3 linked regions of the Archangium primigenium genome follow. The main gene of each other region encodes a partner of the protein of the gene in region 2 in a complex. Links are inferred from orthologs where the notes say so. Each region holds a gene or a part of one and is shown on either strand. Other genes may lie near its edges. The genes, in order: I3V78_RS26820, accD and accB.

What was found.
Region 1: the proteins of accD (region 2) and I3V78_RS26820 are in contact, whole or in part, in a solved structure (PDB 8UXZ), measured with the Escherichia coli proteins. The link is inferred for Archangium primigenium from one-to-one orthologs.
Region 3: the proteins of accD (region 2) and accB are in contact, whole or in part, in a solved structure (PDB 8UXZ), measured with the Escherichia coli proteins. The link is inferred for Archangium primigenium from one-to-one orthologs.

The regions. Positions count from the first base shown.
Region 1 is NZ_JADWYI010000001.1:6,567,431-6,573,361, reverse strand. What follows is about bases 2,156-4,974. They hold I3V78_RS26820 (acetyl-CoA carboxylase carboxyltransferase subunit alpha), read left to right. Parts: upstream 2,156-2,990; coding sequence 2,991-3,959; downstream 3,960-4,974. Other genes in these bases: I3V78_RS26810 (glycosyl hydrolase), read left to right, coding at 4,723-4,974; cmk ((d)CMP kinase), read left to right, coding at 3,975-4,673; I3V78_RS26825 (tetratricopeptide repeat protein), read right to left, coding at 2,225-2,893. In the rest of the region: I3V78_RS26835 (ArsA family ATPase), read left to right, coding at 1-1,684; I3V78_RS26830 (hypothetical protein), read right to left, coding at 1,686-2,150; more of I3V78_RS26810, read left to right, coding at 4,975-5,931. UniProt on the Escherichia coli protein: Component of the acetyl coenzyme A carboxylase (ACC) complex. First, biotin carboxylase catalyzes the carboxylation of biotin on its carrier protein (BCCP) and then the CO(2) group is transferred by the carboxyltransferase to acetyl-CoA to form malonyl-CoA.
Region 2 is NZ_JADWYI010000001.1:3,931,058-3,936,990, forward strand. Bases 3,113-5,933 are described here. They hold accD (acetyl-CoA carboxylase, carboxyltransferase subunit beta), read left to right. Parts: upstream 3,113-4,010; coding sequence 4,011-4,856; downstream 4,857-5,933. Other genes in these bases: I3V78_RS16305 (Crp/Fnr family transcriptional regulator), read left to right, coding at 3,113-3,190; I3V78_RS16310 (MBL fold metallo-hydrolase), read left to right, coding at 3,192-3,950; I3V78_RS16320 (bifunctional folylpolyglutamate synthase/dihydrofolate synthase), read left to right, coding at 4,881-5,933. Also shown: I3V78_RS16290 (arginyltransferase), read right to left, coding at 1-663; purN (phosphoribosylglycinamide formyltransferase), read right to left, coding at 679-1,341; purM (phosphoribosylformylglycinamidine cyclo-ligase), read right to left, coding at 1,338-2,375; more of I3V78_RS16305, read left to right, coding at 2,540-3,112.
Region 3 is NZ_JADWYI010000001.1:2,662,746-2,668,684, forward strand. Bases 1,756-4,582 are described here. They hold accB (acetyl-CoA carboxylase biotin carboxyl carrier protein), read left to right. Parts: upstream 1,756-2,793; coding sequence 2,794-3,372; downstream 3,373-4,582. Other genes in these bases: I3V78_RS11310 (roadblock/LC7 domain-containing protein), read left to right, coding at 1,756-2,072; efp (elongation factor P), read left to right, coding at 2,178-2,759; accC (acetyl-CoA carboxylase biotin carboxylase subunit), read left to right, coding at 3,414-4,582. Also shown: I3V78_RS11300 (type IV pilus secretin PilQ), read left to right, coding at 1-994; I3V78_RS11305 (hypothetical protein), read left to right, coding at 1,029-1,661; more of I3V78_RS11310, read left to right, coding at 1,710-1,755; more of accC, read left to right, coding at 4,583-4,799; I3V78_RS11330 (tetratricopeptide repeat protein), read left to right, coding at 4,980-5,939. UniProt on the Escherichia coli protein: This protein is a component of the acetyl coenzyme A carboxylase complex; first, biotin carboxylase catalyzes the carboxylation of the carrier protein and then the transcarboxylase transfers the carboxyl group to form malonyl-CoA.

The sequences.
Region 1 (5,931 bases), 2.6 Mb from region 2 along the record:
GCCCGCGCTGCAGAAGGCGGCGGTGAAGGGCACGCACCTGTCCGAGGAAGAGCTCGGAAAGTTGTACAGCCAGGCCACGCCCGGGCTGGAGGAATTGCTGGCGCTCTGGCAGGTGGCGGAATTGGTGGAGTCGGGGGAGTTCGACCGCGTCGTCGTGGACACGGCGCCCACCAGCCACACGCTGCGGCTGTTCGACATGCCGGTGGCGCTGCGCAAGTTCCTGGGCATCGTGAAGGCGGGCGGGGACCGGGCCGCGGGCGGCAAGGGCAAGAAGGCGGCGGCCGTGTCCGAGGAGCAGGCCTTCCTCGAGGAGCAGCTCGCGCGGGCGGAGAAGCTGCTCGGGCTGCTCAAGGACGGCGCGCGCTCGGCCTTCCACCTGGTGACGCTGGCGGAGCCGGTGCCCGAGGCCCAGACGCGCATGTATTTCACCCAGCTGCGCGAGCGCGGCATCCCCGTGGTCGAGGTGGTGGTCAACCAGGTCGAGGACCGGGAAGGCTGTCCCACCTGCCAGGGCCGCCGGGGACTGCAAGCCCCGCACGTGCGCAAGTACCAGGCGCTGGACAAGAACGTCCCCGTGCACCTGGTCTGCAAGCGCGAGGTGGCGCCGCGGGGCCTGGAGCTGCTCAAGCCCTTCGCCCAGGAGTGGGCGAGCGGCAAGGAGACCAAGGCGCTGGAGTTCGCCGCCGCCGAGGGCCCGCCCGCGCTGGTGCGCGCCCCGTCCATGCCGCCCATCGCGGCGCCGCCCCTGCCGCCCACCCGGCTCATCTTCTTCGTGGGTCAGGGCGGCGTGGGCAAGAGCTCGTGCGCGGCCGCCGCGGCGGTGACGCTCACCGAGAAGGAGGGGCCCGTGCTCCTCATCTCCACGGACACGGCGCACTCGCTCTCGGACGTGCTGCAGAGCCGGCTCACGGACGTGGAGACGCAGGTCAAGGGCACCAAGGGCCTCTACGCGCGCGAGCTGGACGTGCCGGGCTGGTTCACCGCCCTGCGCAAGCGCTGGAAGGAGAAGGCGGAGAAGGCCTTCGAGGGCGCGCCCAAGACGGGCAACGACGTGCCGGTGGATCTGCTGCTCTTCCGCAACCTCCTGGACGCCGCGCCCCCGGGCATCGACGAGCTGGCGGCCCTGTCCTGCCTCACGGACGCCCTGGTGCAGGAGCGCTTCAAGCGCATCGTCGTGGACGGCGCCCCCATGGTGTCCAACCTGCGGGTGGTGGAGCTGGCGGGCATCGCCAAGGGCTGGTTCAGCGCCCTGCACTCCGTGCTCTCCAAGCACAAGGCCAAGGGGCTCGGGGAGCTGTCCGACGACATGGCCGGCTTCATCAAGCACATCAAGCGCTTCGAGGAAGCCCTGGCCTCGCCCACCGAGTCGCGCTTCGTGGTGGTGACGCGCGGCGAGGAGCTGGCCACCGAGCGCTCGGCGCGGCTGGTGGAGTACCTCAAGGAGCGCAAGCTCCAGGTGGAGCGCGTGCTGGTCAACCGCGTGGGGCCCAAGGCGGACTGCCCCAAGTGCGAGAACCGGCGCAAGAACGAGCTCAACGCGGCCAAGGTCATCGAGAAGCAGATCGGCCTGCCCGTCACCGTGGCGCCGGCGCTCGGCCGTCACCCGGCGGGCCTGCGCGAGCTCAAGGCGTTCCGGACCGCCTGGTACGCCCTGAGCGCCACCGCGAAGACGAAGGCGGCCTGAGTCAGCGCAGCTGCAGGCCCTTCACCGCGGGGAGCAGCCGCGGCAGCTGCGACAGCAGGCCTTCCATGAGCCGCTGAGGGGCCGAGCGCGTCGGCTCCTCGCGGACGACCTCGGTGCCGCGCTCCAGGCGCAGCGCGAGCACCGGCCCCGACAAGAGCAGGCAGAGCGCGGGAATGAGGCAGAGCGCCACGGGCACGAGCGACGCGGCCGTCAGATCCAGGGCCCGGCGCGTGCGCGAGGCCTCGGCCCCGGACGCCGCCGACAGCGTGCTCAGGCACCCGGCGAACAGCGCCGCGCCCACCAGGCCCAGCAGCGCCGCCAGCGTCCAGCTCGCGCCGCCGAGCACCGTGCCCAGCACCGGCTCCACCAGCTCCGGCATCGCGCCCGCCAGCACGAAGGCGAAGAAGAAGGGCGTCAACGCCACCAGTGCCACCAACCCCCACTGCCGACCCTCGAGTCTCACCATCCCCCGGCACCTCCCTGAATTGAAGGGTGCGCAGGGGCTTCCGGGTCGCCAAGTCCGCCGCCGGGCGAAGCGTTCTATGCATCGCACTCGGGCGGGTTGTCCACGAACGTCCCCAGCGCGCCCAGCTTCAGGGCGCCCTTGTCCGTCAGGCTGCCCCGGACGGGCGCGCGCTGGGGCAGGGTGAGCGTCACGGCGCGGCCCCGGAGGGTGTAGGTGCCGCGCTCCTCCCGCCTCCCGTCCACGCCCACCGTGGTGAGCAGGGCCTGCCCGGGCGCGGGAAAGGTGAGGGTGACGCGGGGCGCCACGCCGCCCGCGGTGAGCTGGGACCAGGTCACCCGCTGGAGGATCTCCGGCACGTCCGCGATCCGGCCCGGGGAGCGCCCCTGGAGCTCCTGCCAGGCCAGCGTGTCGTGGATGACGTCCAGGTCCGCGTCCTCGCGGGCCCGTGCCAGCCGGCGCTTGTCCAGCGCCACCGCGCGCTGGAGGTACTGGACGATCGTCTCCCGGTAGGCCTCCGCCTCACACACCTGCCCCCGCTTGCGCAGCACCCCCAGGGTGGCCGCGACGTTGTAGTGCGCCAGGGCCATGCGGGGGTTGGCCCGGGTGGCGGCGCGGAACTTCTCCAGGGCGTCCTCGTAGCGGCCCGCCTGGTACAGGCGGAAGCCCTCGGTGTTGAGGGTGGCGGCCGAGGGCGGGGGCGCGGCGCTCATCCACAGGGTCAGCAGCAGGGGCAGGGCGTTCATGGGGGCTTGGACGGGTGGGGGAGGTGGGAATTCCGCGCACCGCGTAAAACGTTGCGCGTTGTCAGGGCCGGGCGGCGGGTGATAGGGCTCCCGCGCCATGGCGACCGGCATCAATTATCCCCTCGATTTCGAGCGCCCGCTCATCGAGTTGGAAAAGAAGATCGACGAACTCAAGGCCCTCTCGACGAGCGGCTCGGTGGACTTCTCCTCGGAGATCTCCAAGCTGGAGAAGAAGGCCAAGAAGCTGCAGACGGAGATCTTCAGCGACTTGTCGCGCTGGCAGGTCGTGCAGCTCTCGCGGCACAGCTCCCGGCCCTACTTCCTGGACTACGTGCAGCTGCTCTTCACGGACTTCCTGGAGCTGGCGGGCGACCGGCACTTCGGGGAGGACCCCTCCATCGTGGGCGGCTTCGCGCGCTTCGGCGGCCAGGTGGTGATGATCATGGGCCACCAGAAGGGGCGCAACACCAAGGAGAACATGGCGCGCAACTTCGGCATGCCGCGCCCCGAGGGCTACCGCAAGGCGCGCCGGCTCATGGAACTGGCCGAGCGCTTCGACAAGCCCATCCTCACCTTCGTGGACACGCCGGGCGCCTACCCGGGCATCGGCGCCGAGGAGCGCGGCCAGGCCGAGGCCATCGCCGTGAACCTGGAGGTCATGAGCCGGCTCAAGGTGCCCATCGTCTCCACCGTGGTGGGCGAGGGCGGCTCGGGTGGCGCGCTGGCCATCGGCGTGGGCAACCGCGTGCTGATGCTGGAGAACAGCATCTACTCGGTCATCTCCCCGGAGGCCTGCTCCTCCATCCTCTACCGCGACTCCAGCAAGGCGGAGAAGGCGGCGGACGCGCTCAAGCTCACCGCGCGGGACTTGAAGGACATGGGCATCATCGACGAGATCATCCCCGAGCCGGCCGGCGGCGCCCACCGCGACCACCCCAAGGCGGCGGAGAACCTGCGCAAGACGCTGCGCAAGCACCTGGACGAGCTGTCGGGCCTGTCGCCGGACAAGCTCGTCACGGACCGCTACGCGCGCTTCCGCAAGCTCGGCGTGTTCACCGGACGCTGAGGCCAGGGAGCACGCATGTCACAGAGACCCTTCATCGTGGCCATCGACGGCCCGGCCGGCGCGGGCAAGTCCACCGTGTCCAAGGTGCTGGCGCGCCGCCTGGGCTTCGCGCTCGTGGACACCGGCGCCATCTACCGCTGCGTGGCGCTCAAGGCCCGGCGCGAGTCCATCGCGTTCGATGACGACGGGAAGCTCGGCGATCTGCTCGGCCGGGTGCGCGTGTCCTTCGAGGTGGTGGGCGAGGACAACCACGTCTTCCTGGACGGCGAGGACGTGTCCGCGGAGATCCGCACGCCGGAGAACTCCATGGCGGCCTCGCAGGTGTCCAGCCGCCCCGTGGTGCGCGAGGGCCTGCTGGCGCTCCAGCGGCGCCTGGCGCTGCAGGCCCCCAAGGGCGCCATCCTGGAGGGCCGGGACATCGGCACCGTGGTGTTCCCGGACGCCGACGCCAAGTTCTTCCTCGAGGCCAACCCGGAGATCCGCGCCCGCCGCCGCTTCGAGGAGCTCTTCCAGAAGGGCGTGGACCGCTCGCTCCACGACGTGCTGACGGATCAGGTCAAGCGCGACCAGGACGACACCTCGCGCGCCGTGGCGCCCCTCAAGCCCGCCGACGACGCCCTCCGGGTGGACTCCACCGAGCTGCCCCTGTCCGAGGTCGTCCAGACGCTCGAACAGGCCATCCTGGACCGGATGGCCCGGCCGCCGGGCAAATAGTCCCGGTTTGCCTGTTTCACGGGGAAAGAGGTGTTAGGGTCCGCGTCCCATGACCCTCTTCTCTCCCTCGCGCTTCGCGGTGTCCCTGGTGGTGTCCCTGTGCCTCGCCGGCGTGTCCACGCCGGCGGAGGCCAAGAGCGCCAAGCGGGGCCTGGGCTATGGCTACCACTCCGCCGACGACATGCGGGCGCTCTCGGGCGGCATGAGCTGGTGGTACAACTGGTCGCCCAAGCCCGAGACGACCGCCGCGAGCGTGGCGCCGACGGTGGGCGTGTCCTTCGTGCCCATGGTGTGGGGCGGCACCCCCAAGGCGGACGAGCTCGCCGCGTCCATCCCCACCGGGGCGCAGTACCTGCTGGGCTTCAACGAGCCCAACTTCCTCTACCAGGCGAACAAGACGCCCTCCCAGGCCGCGGCGCTCTGGCCGGTGCTGGAGGACGTGGCCCGGCGCAAGAACCTCAAGCTCGTGTCCCCCGCGGTCAACTACTGCGGGGACTGCGTCTCCGAGGGCGGCGTGAAGTTCACCGATCCCGTCGTCTACCTGGACGCGTTCTTCGCCGCCTGCAAGACGTGCCAGGTGGATTACATCGCCGTGCACTGGTACGCGTGCGACCTGAGCGCGCTCAAGTGGTACGTCGGCCTGTTCAAGAAGTACAACCGGCCCATCTGGCTCACCGAGTTCGCCTGTGGGGACCGGCCGCACGATCAGATCACCCTGGACGTGCAGAAGAAGTACATGACCGAGGCGGTCGACTACCTGGAGAACGAGCCCGCCGTCTTCCGCTACGCGTGGTTCTCCGGCCGCAACAACGAGATCCCCCACATCAACCTGCTGGGCGCCTCCGGGCAGCTCACGGAGCTGGGCCGACTGTACGTGAGCCTGCCCGAGGCGGGCAGTGGGGGCGGCACGCAGCCGCCCACCGCCGGCAAGCTCACGCCCGTGAGCGCCACGGCGTCCTCCAGTGAGAACGCCGGCACGGGTCCCGACAAGGCCATCGACGGCAACCTGGGCACCCGCTGGAGCAGCGCCTTCGCGGATCCGCAGTCCCTGGTGCTGGACTTCGGCGCCACCAAGAAGATCACCGGCGTGAAGCTCCAGTGGGAGGCCGCCTACGGCAAGGACTACCAGCTCCAGGTGTCCGGCAACGGCTCCACCTGGACCACGGTCACCACGGTGACCAACGGGGACGGGGGCGTGGACGAGTTCACCCACCTGTCCGCCACCGGGCGCTACCTGCGCCTCTATGGCACGAAGCGC
Region 2 (5,933 bases):
CTTGTAGCGCAGGGACGCGCAGCCGAGGACGCGGTAGCCGAGGTACACGTGGGGGATGCCCCGCGCCCGCGCCAGCTCCACCTGGAACACCACGTTGGCCGAGCCCGGGGACAGCCGCGCGTAGGCCGGATCGTAGAAGAAGTACACCGCGCTCCAGGCCCGGGGCGTCTCGTCGCAGATGCCCAGGCCCACCAGCCGCGGGCCGCCCTCGGCGGCGTCGTCGTAGTAGGCCACCTCGCGCGCCGAGGGGTGGGGGAAGGCGAACTGCAGGAAGTAGTCCCGCGCGCTCAGGGGCGAGGCGTTCCACTCGCGCGTGCGCTCCCGCTCGTCGTGCCAGCGGTGGTAGAGCGCCAGCCGCTCCGCGTCCACCCGGGGCGGGCCCACCTCCACGCGCAGCCGGGCGCACGCGGCGCGGGCCCGGCGCTGGCTGCGGTTGGGCTGGAAGGTCGCGGTGGGGATGCGCAAGGACACGCACTCGGCGCAGTCGCGGCACGCGGGCCGGAAGTACATGGGCCCGAAGCGGCGCCAGCCCCGCGTGAGCAGCACCTCGTACTCCTCGGGGCTCACGTCCTTCATCACCAACTGCTCGAGCGAGGCGCGCTCCTCGGGCAGGTAGCTGCAGGTGTCGGGCGGCTCGATGGAGTGTCCCACGAGGGTGGCCATGCGGCGCGCGGCTCCCTAACCCGGCTCGCCGGGGTTGCGCAGGCTCAGGCCGCCCACCGCGGGCCCCAGGGTCGTCACCACCCGGCCCGCCTCCAGCCGCACGCCGCCCGTCACGGCCAGCCGCACCACCAGCGGGTAGAGGCGGTGCTCCTCGGCGAGGATGCGCGCGGACAGGGCCGCCTCGTCGTCCCCGGGCAGCACGGGCACCGCCGCCTGCGCGATGATGGGGCCGGTGTCCATGCCCGCGTCCACGACGTGCACCGTGCACCCGGCCACCTTCACGCCCTGGTCGAGCGCCTGGCGCTGGGCATGCAGTCCGGGAAACGCCGGCAGGAGCGAGGGGTGGATGTTGAGCACCCGGCCCGGGAAGCGATCGAGGAAGTCCGCGCCGAGCAGGCGCATGAAGCCCGCCAGGCACACCCACTCCACGCCCGCGGCCACCAGCGCGTCGCCGAGCGCCCGCTCGAAGTCCGCGCGCGACGCCTGGCCCTTGTGATCCAACACCCGCGTCTCCACGCCCGCCTCGCGCGCCCGCTGCAGCGCGAAGGCGGTGGGCACGTTGCACACCACGAGCGCCACCTCGGCGGGGAAGTCCGGCCGGGCACACGCATCGAGCAGGGCCTGCAGGTTGCTGCCCCCGCCCGACACCAGCACGCCCAGCTTCACCCGGCCGCTCATGGCGCGATGACCGCCGTGGCCTCGCCCGTGCCGGCCTCGATGCGGCCCACCTCGCTGGCCTCCACGCCCCGCGCCTCCAAGAGCGCGAGCGCCACGGCCACGTCCTCGCGCGCCACCACCGCGATGAGGCCCAGGCCCATGTTGAAGGTGTCGTACATCTCCGCGCGCGCCACTCCGCCCAGCCGCTCGATGAGCTCGAAGAGGGGGGGGCGCGTCCAGGCCGTGCTGTCGAGCACCGCGCGCGTGCCCTCGGGCAGGCAGCGCGGCAGGTTGCCCGGGATGCCGCTGCCGGTGATGTGCGACAGGCCCTTGAGCTTCACCGTCTTCATCAGCGCGAGCACGTCCTTCACGTAGATGCGCGTGGGCTCGAGCAGCGCGTCGACGAGCGGCCGGTCCAGGCCCTCGGGCACCGCGTCCAGGGGCAGCTTCGCGTCCTCCAGGAGCACCTTGCGCGCCAGCGAGTAGCCGTTGGAGTGCAGCCCCGAGGAGGTGAGCCCGATGAGCGCGTCGCCCGGCCGGATGTCCCGCCCGTCGATGATCTCCGAGCGCTCCACCACGCCCACGCAGAAGCCGGCCAGGTCGTACTCGCCCCGCGCGTAGAAGCCCGGCATCTCCGCCGTCTCGCCGCCGAGCAGCGCGCACCCGGCTTGCTCACACCCCTGGGCGATGCCCTTGACCACCTCGGCCGCCGCGTCCACCTCCAGCCGGCCCGTGGCGAAGTAGTCCAGGAAGAAGAGCGGCTCGGCCCCGGAGGTGAGGATGTCGTTCACCGACATGGCCACCAGGTCGATCCCCACCGTGCCGTGCCGGCCCGCCTGGAAGGCCACCTTGAGCTTGGTGCCCACACCATCCGTGCCCGACACCAGCACCGGCTCGCGGTACTTGCCCGGGGGCAGGGCGAACAGCCCGCCGAACCCACCCACCCCGGCCAGGACCTCTGGCCGCATCGTGCGCGCCGCATGGGGCTTGATGCGCTCGACGAAGGCATCCCCCGCCTCGATATCCACTCCCGCCTGCTTGTAGGTCGTTCCCACGCCGGGCCTTGTACCGGCTTTGCCCACCTCCTGTCTCGCCTCACGCCATGCCCCCGGGGCCCCGGACCGAGGTGGGTGCCTGGACGACACCTGAGGGGAGAAGGACGGAAGCGCCAGACGGAATTTGACCCTATGAATCGGGACGGCTTAACTCCCGGATCGCGATGGGCGCCGAGGAAACCCTCTTTCAACGTTTCGGCAAGGAGTTCCCGAAGGGCACGACCCTCTTCCGCGAGGGAGAGACGGGCAAGGAGATGTTCGTCCTGCAGTCGGGACGAATCGCCATCTCCAAGCGCGTGCGCGACGAGGAAAAGGTGTTGGCGGTGCTCGGTCCGGGGGAGTTCTTCGGCGAGATGGCCATCATCTCCAACCGGCCGCGCAATGCCACGGCCACGGTGAGCGAGGACGCCAAGCTGCTCGTCATCGACCCGAAGACCTTCGAGGGCATGATCCGCGGCAACGCGGAGATCGCCGTGCGGATGATCAAGAAGCTCGCCGAGCGCCTGTCCGAGGCGGACGCGCAGATCGAGAACCTCCTGCACGGCGACCCGTCCAGCCGCGTGGTGCACCACGTGCTGCAGGCGTGCCGCCTGCGGGGCCGGCCCACCGACGAGGGCATGGAGATCGATCTCAACCTGCGCGAGCTTCCTCGGCAGCTGGGCGTGGGAGAGCCGGCCATCCGGCTCGTGTTGGACCGGCTCCACCGCGCGGGGATGCTCAGCCTGGGCGATGACAGCCTCACCGTGCAGGATACGGCGCGGCTGCACGACTTCCTCCAATACCTGGAGATGAAGTGGAAGTTCGGAGATCTCTAGCGTGAAGCTCCAGGTCCTAGGGTGCCACGGAGGAGAGCTTCCCGCCTGCCGCACCACGTGCTTCCTCGTGGACGACGTGCTCGCGCTGGACGCGGGCGCGCTCACGAGCACGTTGTCGCTCGAGCAGCTGTGCCGCATCGACGACATCATCGTCGGCCACAGCCACTTCGATCACGTGAAGGATCTGCCGCTCATGGCGGACCTCATCATCGGGCGGCGGGACAAGCCGGTCACCATCCACGCCTCGCGCGAGTGTGCCCGGGCCCTGCGCGAGAACATGTTCAACAACGCGCTCTGGCCGGACTTCACGCGCATCCCCACGCGCAAGGAGCCCGTGCTGCGCATCAAGGCCTTCCGCGCGGGGAGCACCTTCCAGGTGGGCCCCTACACGGTGCAGTCCGTGCCCGTGCACCACCCGGTGGAGTCGTGCGGCTTCGTCATCACCCGGGGCCGCGTGTCCATGGCCATGAGCGGGGACACCGGCCCCACGGACAAGCTGTGGAAGGTGCTCAACCAGACGCCCACGCTCAAGGCGCTGCTCATCGAGACGAGCTTCCCCAACGCGCTGCAGCAACTGGCCGACGTGTCCGGGCACCTCACGCCCGCCACGCTCAAGAGCGAACTGGCCAAGTTCGAGCGGGACGACGGCACGAGCGTGCTGCTCTACCACCTCAAGCCCGCCTTCGTGCAGGCGGTCAAGCGCGAGGTGGCGGACATGCCCGTGGAAGTGCTGGAGCTCGGGGACACGTTCGAGTTCTAGGGGGCGGGCTCCCGGTTGGGAGTTGACGGCTCCCGGGCAGTGGGATTAACCGGGGCCCCCATGGCCTGGTTCTCCAAGAAGCCCCGTATCGCCACCACTCCCGAGCCCGTCGACGCCCCCAGCCGCATGCAGGGGCTCTGGGCCAAGTGCGAGAGTTGCGACGAGATCCTCTACCGGCAGGAGCTGGAGAAGAACCTCAACGTCTGCCCCCACTGTGAGCACCACCTGCCGTGGCCGGCGCGCGCCCGCCTGGCGTCGCTGCTCGACCCGGACAGCTTCGAGGAGTTCGACAAGGAGCTCGAGCCGCAGGATCCGCTCGGGTTCTCCGACTCGAAGAAGTACAAGGACCGGCTGCGCTCCACGCGCAAGGCGCTGGGCGAGAACGACGCCTTCATCTCCGGCGTGGGCCGCATCGAGGGCCAGCAGGTGTCGGTGGGCTGCTTCGTGTTCGAGTTCATGGGCGGCTCCATGGGCTCGGTGGTGGGCGAGAAGTGCACGCGGGTGTTCGAGCGCGCGCACGAGCTCAAGTGCCCGGCCATCGTCTTCTCCGCCTCGGGCGGCGCGCGCATGCAGGAGGGCATCTTCTCCCTCATGCAGATGGCCAAGACGAGCGCGGCCATCGCCCGCTTCCGCAACGTGGGCAAGCCCTACATCTCCGTGCTCCTGCACCCCACCACGGGCGGCGTGGCGGCCTCGTTCTCGTGGCTGGGCGACGTGATGCTCGCCGAGCCCAAGGCGCTCATCGGCTTCGCCGGTCCGCGCGTCATCGAGCAGACCATCCGCCAGAAGCTGCCCGAGGGCTTCCAGCGCTCGGAGTTCCTCGTGGAGCACGGCATGCTCGACGCCATCGTCCAGCGCAAGGATCTGCGCGCCAAGCTCCACCAGGTCATCTCCCTGCTCGGCTAGGCCGTCCCCTCGCGCCCTCGACGGATGACGACGCCCCGCACCCCCGTGGAGGCGCTGGAGTTCTTCTCCCGCCTCAGTCCCTCCAGCATCAAGCTCGGCCTGGAGCGGGTGGACGCCGCCCTGGAGGCGCTCGGCCATCCCGAGCGGCGCTTTCCCGCGCTGCACGTGGCGGGCACCAACGGCAAGGGCAGCACGTGCGCCTTCGCCTCGGCCATGCTCCACGCCGAGGGCCACCGGGTGGGGCTGTACACCTCGCCGCACCTGGTGCGCGTCAACGAGCGCATCCGCGTGGACGGGGTGGAGATTACCGACGAGGTGTTCGGCCAGCGGATTTTGGAGGTGCTGGAGCGCCACCCGGACGCCGGGGAACTCACGTACTTCGAGTTCGGCACCGTGGTGGCCTTCTGGCACTTCGCCCGCGAGGCGGTGGACGTGGCCGTGGTGGAGGTGGGGCTGGGCGGCCGGCTGGACGCCACCCGCGCGTGTGAGGCGCGCGTGACCGCCATCACCCCCGTGTCCTTCGATCACACCGAGTACCTCGGCCACACCCTGGAGGCCATCGCCGGGGAGAAGGCCGGCATCCTCAAGCCCGGCGTTCCCGGGGTGATCAGCCAGCAGGCCCCCGAGGCGCTCGCGGCCATCACCGCCCGGGCCGAGGCGCTGGGGGCTCCCCTGGTGCTCGAGGGCCGCGACTTCGGCTTGGATGCCCGCCCGGACGGCACCCTGGCCTACTGGGGCCCGCACCTGGCGGTGGAGGGCCTCACCCTGGGGCTCCGGGGCGCGCACCAGCGGGGCAACGCCGCGGTGGCCGTGGCCCTGGTGGAGCAGGGGAGGGCCCAGGGGCTCCCGGTCTCGCCCGAGGCCATCCGCACGGGCCTGGCCCGGGCCCGGTGGCCGGGTCGGCTGGAGGAGCTGGGCGGCCCGCCGCCGCTGGTGCTGGATGGGGCGCACAACCCCGCCGGGATCCAGGTGCTGCTCGCGGGCCTGCGCTCGCTCTACCCGGGCCGCCGGGTGCACTGCGTCTTCGGCGTGGTGGGCGACAAGGACCGGCGCCCCATGCTCGAGGCCCTGCTGCCC
Region 3 (5,939 bases), 1.3 Mb from region 2 along the record:
CCAGGAGGAGCTGGTGGTGAACCTGGTGGCGGTCAACTACGCCATCGCCAACGACATGGCCGCGCGGGTCAAGGACGTGCTGAGCGAGCGGGGCTCGGTGACCGTGGATACGCGCACCAACGTCCTCATCGTGAAGGATGTTCGCGCCAGCATCGAGAAGGCGCGTGCCCTGGTGCGCAACCTGGACACGCAGACGCCCCAGGTGCTCATCGAGAGCCGCATCGTGGAAGCCAACACCTCGTTCACCCGTGAACTGGGTGTGCAGTGGGGTGGTCAGGCGCTTGCCGCCCAGGCCACGGGCAACAGCACGGGCCTTATCTTCCCGAGCAACGCCATCGCGACCGGTGGTGTGTCGGGCACGGCGCCGGGTCTGCCCCAGGTGCCCAACTTCGCCGTCAACCTGCCGGCGGCGGCGGCTCCGGGTACGGGTGGTGCGTTGAGCTTCGTCTTCGGCTCGGCGGGCGGTGCGCTGGCCCTCAACCTGCGCCTGTCCGCGGCGGAGACCGACGGTGTCGTCAAGACCATCTCCGCGCCCAAGGTGACGACGCTGGACAACAACACCGCTCGCATCAGCCAGGGTGTGTCGCTCCCGTTCAGCCAGGTGTCCGCGTCCGGTGCGAACACGACCTTCATCGAGGCCCGTCTGTCGCTCGAGGTCACGCCCCACATCACCCAGGACGGCAGCATCCTGATGTCCATCAACGCGCAGAACAACCAGCCGGACCCCTCCAACACGGGCGCCAACGGTCAGCCCGCCATCCAGCGCAAGGAAGCCAACACCCAGGTGCTGGTGAAGGACGGCGACACGACGGTCATCGGCGGCATCTACGTGCGCCGGGGCAGCTCCCAGAGCGCGTCGGTGCCCTTCCTGTCGAAGATTCCGGTCCTGGGTCTGCTCTTCAAGAACCACCGCGAGACGGACAACCGCCAGGAACTGCTCATCTTCATCACGCCGCGCATCCTCAACCGGCAGACGATCGCGCAGACCCTCTAAAATCCCCAGCGAGTCACCACAGGAGCGCAATTCCATGAAGCGATTGATGTTGATGGCCGCGCTGTGCGCGGCCTCCCTGGGCTGTCTGTCGGACCAGGCCACCGGGCCGTTCCGGGTCCTCAATGCCTACGCCACCAGCGGCTCCACCTGTGATCCGGAGTTCTCCCGGCTGCTGAGCCAGGGGCGGCTCGTGTGGAGTGTGAGCAACAACTACGGCCTCTTCCTCAACCTGGAGACCGACAACGCCCGTCAGCCCATTGAAATCAACAACGTGGAGGTCGCGTCGGGGTTGGGCTACTCGGACATCACCCTGGAGGAGATCACCTACGAGTACGAGGGGGCCGACCTGGGTGTGGAGGAGGAGTCGAGTGTCCTCCGCGTGCTCTTCCGGCCCGCGGTGGGCGCGGAGCAGAACAGCTACATCTCCGTCCTGGCGCTGGGCCCCAAGGCCGTCGAGGGCATGCAGGCGGCCTTGGATGACTCGGAGAATGGCCAGGTCAACCTGATGGTCACCATCCGTCTGCGAGGCCACATGGGCAGTGGGGGGTTCGCGGTGGAGAGCAACGCGTTCACCTTCCCGCTGCAGGTCCTCGCTTCCGCGACGTGCAGCGGGGGCGCCGCGCCCACCTACGCCTGCCCCGGGCAGGATCCCGTGTGCGGCGGCTAGCCGCTTCGACTTGACCCACCTCCTCACACCTCCTACAAGCCAGCCACCATGTCCTTCCGTACGCACCTCGAGTCCGTGGTCAATCAGGTTGACGGTTCGCTGGCCTGTAGTGTGATGGGTTTCGACGGCATCGCCGTGGACACCCATCAGAATGAGGAGGCGGTCGAGCTGGATCTCAACGGGGCGTGGATCGAGTACGCCAACCTGCTCGGTCAACTGCGCCAGGCCGCCGAGGTGCTCAAGACGGGCGACGTGCAGGAGGTCAGCATCAACAGTGATCGGGTGCTGACCCTCATGCGCCTCGTGTCGCCCGAGTACTTCCTGGTGCTCGCGCTGCGCGCGGATGGCAACTACGGCAAGGGTCGTTATGTCCTGCGACTGACGGCGCCCCGGATCCGCGCCGAGCTGTAGCCTGGAGGGCGATCGGCGCGGTGCGCCGCGCCTTTCCACTTTGCAACGCGCGGTTCCATCGGCTAGACACCCCGGACTTTTTCAAGTTGTCCGAAGGAGCTGTCCATGGCCGGTGTCATCGATACGTCCGAATTCCGCAATGGCCTGAAGATCGAGATCGACGGTGAGCCGTTCGTGATCGAGTACTTCCAGCACGTCAAGCCCGGCAAGGGCTCGGCCTTCGTGCGCACCAAGATTCGCAGCCTGTTGTCCGGCCGCGTGCTGGAGCCCACGATGAAGTCCGGCGACAAGGTGGGGGTGCCGGACATCGAGAGCAAGGACATGCAGTACCTGTATCTCCAGGACGGCGACTACTACTTCATGGACAAGCGCAACTTCGAGCAGACCTTCATCGGCGAGAAGGTGCTCGGCGAGGCGAAGAACTTCCTGAAGGAGAACATCGACGTCGAGGTGCTCTTCTGGAACGGCAAGGCCATCACCGTGACGCTGCCCAACTCGGTGGACCTGAAGGTCGTCAAGTGCGACCCGGGCGTGCGCGGTGACACGGTGTCCGGCGCCCTGAAGCCCGCGACGCTGGAGACGGGCTTCGAGGTCAACGTGCCGCTGTTCATCAACGAGGGCGACGTCCTCAAGATCGACACGCGCGAGGGGGGCAAGTACCTCACGCGCGTGGCGGTCGCGAGCTAAGTCGGCCCATCGCGGCCCAGGGAGGGGACGGAAAGTGGCAAGCAAGCGCAAGAGCATCCGGAGCGAGTCCGCGCCCGCCGCACGGGCCGAGAGTGTCCGCGTCGAGGGCAACACCACGTCGTTGGACGTGGAGTCGCTGCGGCAGATCGTGGAAATCCTCGAGGCCTCGGAAGTGACGCGGCTCGTGTGGCAGAAGGGCGATGAGCGGCTGTTCATCCGCCGGGGACACGTTCCCGCGCCGACCATCGTGCACGCGGCGCCCATCGCGCCCTCGGTGAGCCCCGCTCCGGTGGTGGCCGCGCCCCTGGCCGCCCCGGCCCCGGCCATGCCCGTGTCGGCGCCCGCCGCCGCGGGGGCGCCGGCCGAGAAGCCCGGCCATGGCGTCACCAGCCCGTTCGTGGGGACGTTCTACCGGACGCCCGCCCCGGACCAGCCCTCCTTCGTGGAGGTGGGCGCGGTGGTGAAGAAGGGCCAGGTGCTTTGCATCATCGAGGCCATGAAGCTGATGAACGAGATCGAGGCCGACGTGGCGGGTCGCGTGGCGGAGATCCTCGTGGAGAATGGACAGCCGGTCGAGTTCGGCCAGGTACTGTTCCGCATCGAGCCCGTTTGACATACGCGGGCGCCATGGGCGCCCCGCGGAGGCACGACATCGTGTTCAAGAAGGTGCTGATCGCCAACCGCGGGGAGATCGCCCTGCGTGTCATCCGTGCCTGCCGGGAGCTGGGCATCGCCACCGTGGCGGTGCACTCCACGGCGGACGCCAACGCGCTGCATGTGCGTTTCGCCGACGAGTCGGTGTGCATCGGTCCGCCCGCCTCGAAGGAGAGCTACCTCAACATCCCGCAGCTCTTGTCCGCGGCGGAGATCACGCGCGCGGATGCCATCCACCCGGGCTACGGCTTCCTGTCGGAGAACGCCGAGTTCGCCAAGGTCTGCCAGGACTGCAAGATCCACTTCATCGGGCCCCGGCCGGAGATGATCCGGCTCATGGGCAACAAGGTGCGGGCCCGTCAGGCGGCGCGTGAGGCGAACCTGCCCCTGCTGCCCGGCAGCCCCAACGTGGTGAAGGACGCGCGTGAGGCGGAAGTCTTCGCCCGGGAGATCGGCTTTCCGGTCATCCTCAAGGCGGCGGCGGGCGGTGGCGGCAAGGGCATGAAGATCGTGCGCGAGCCGGGGGCCCTGGCCCAGGCGTTCGCCACGGCGTCCGCCGAGGCGGTGGCCTCCTTCAGCAACGGCGACCTGTACATCGAGCGCTACGTGGAGAAGCCGCGCCACATCGAGATCCAGGTCGTGGCCGACGAGCACGGGCGCGTCATCCACCTGGGCGAGCGCGAGTGCTCGGTGCAGCGGCGCCACCAGAAGCTCATCGAGGAGAGCCCCTCGCCGGCGCTCACCCCCGAGCTGCGCCAGCAGATGGGCGAGGTCTCCGTGCGCGCCATGGAGAAGCTCGGCTACAACAACGTGGGCACCATCGAGTACCTGCTCGACGAGAACGGGCGGTTCTACTTCATGGAGATGAACACCCGCATCCAGGTGGAGCACCCGGTGACCGAGCTCGTCACGGGCATCGACCTGGTGCGCGAGCAGATCAAGCTGTCCGCGGGCGAGCCCCTGCAGCGCACCCAGGAAGACATCCAGATGCGGGGGCACGCCATCGAGTGCCGCGTCAACGCCGAGGACCCTGTCACCTTCGCGCCCTGGCCGGGGAAGATCACCGCCTACAGCGCGCCGGGTGGCTATGGCGTGCGGGTGGATTCCAGTGCCTACGGGAACTATACCGTGCTGCCGTACTACGACAGCCTGATGGCCAAGCTGATCGTGTACGCGGAGGATCGCCCCACGGCCATCCGCCGCATGCAGCGCGCCCTGGGCGAGTACGTGGTGCAGGGCATCCGCACCAACATTCCCTTCCACCGCGCGGCGCTCGCCGATGAGTCCTTCATCGAGGGCAACTACGACACGCGCTTCGTGGAGCGGCTCCTGGCGAGCGAGACGGGCACCCGCCGCCTGCGCAAGGCCATCGAGGAGACGCCCTGACGGGTTGACTCGCCGTCCGCCGTGCCCGACCGATGACGCTCCCCGGGTATGGGGGGAGGGTGGATTCCTTGACCCCCGAGGGATGATTCCGCTAGCCTCCCCCCTCCCTCGCAGTCTCCTTGAAGGAAGCAGAAACCCCAGCCTTTCCAGGGGGTTCGCTCGGCAGGAAGCCCACGCTCGATGGACAAGAACAAGATCATCGAAGCCGCCGCCAAGCTCGTCGCGAAGGGTGCCTACGACAAGGCCATCAAGGAGTATCAGAAGGTCCTGGACGTAGATCCCAAGGACGGTCGCGTCCTCCAGAAGATGGGGGAGTTGTTCCAGAAGAAGAACGACAACGTCCAGGCGGCCCATTACTTCACCAAGGTGGCCGAGGGCTACTCGACGGACGGCTTCTTCCTCAAGGCCGTCGCGCTCTACAAGCAGGTCCTCAAGCTCAACCCCAACCTGCTGGACGTGAACCTCAAGCTGGCGGAGCTCCACCAGCAGCTCGGACTGATGTCCGAGGCCATGGCGTATTTCCAGATCGTCGCCAACCACTACGACAAGTCGGGCGACGTCAAGAACTCGCTGGATACGCTCAAGAAGATGGTGGATCTCGACCCCGAGAACGTGGCGTCGAAGATCAAGCTCGCCGAGCTCTACGCACGCGAGAACATGGCGCGCGAGGCCGCCCAGGAGTTCAAGAAGGCCGCCGAGTACCTCAAGCGCAACAACCGGATGGATGACTGGTTCCGCGTGGCCGAGCGTCTGGCCACGCTGGACCCCGACAACGTCGCGCTGGCCAAGGACCTGGCCCAGCAGTACCTCGCGCGCTCGGATTGGAAGCGCGCGCTCGCCCGGCTCCAGGTGTGCTTCAAGGCGGACGGTCGGGACGTCGAGACGCTCGGCATGCTGGCCCAGGCCTTCCAGGGGCTCGGCCAGACGGCCAAGACCGTCTCCGTCTACAAGGAACTCGCCAAGGTCTACCAGGAGCGCGACCGGAACGCGGACGCCAACGACATCTGGAACCGCGTCGCGGAGCTGGACCCCTCCGACGCCGACCTGCTGGCGTGGCAGTCCTCGGGCCCGCAGACGAGCGCTCCCGCCGCGGCGGCGCCCGCACCGGCCCCCGCGCCCGCGCCGGCTCCCGCCCGGCCC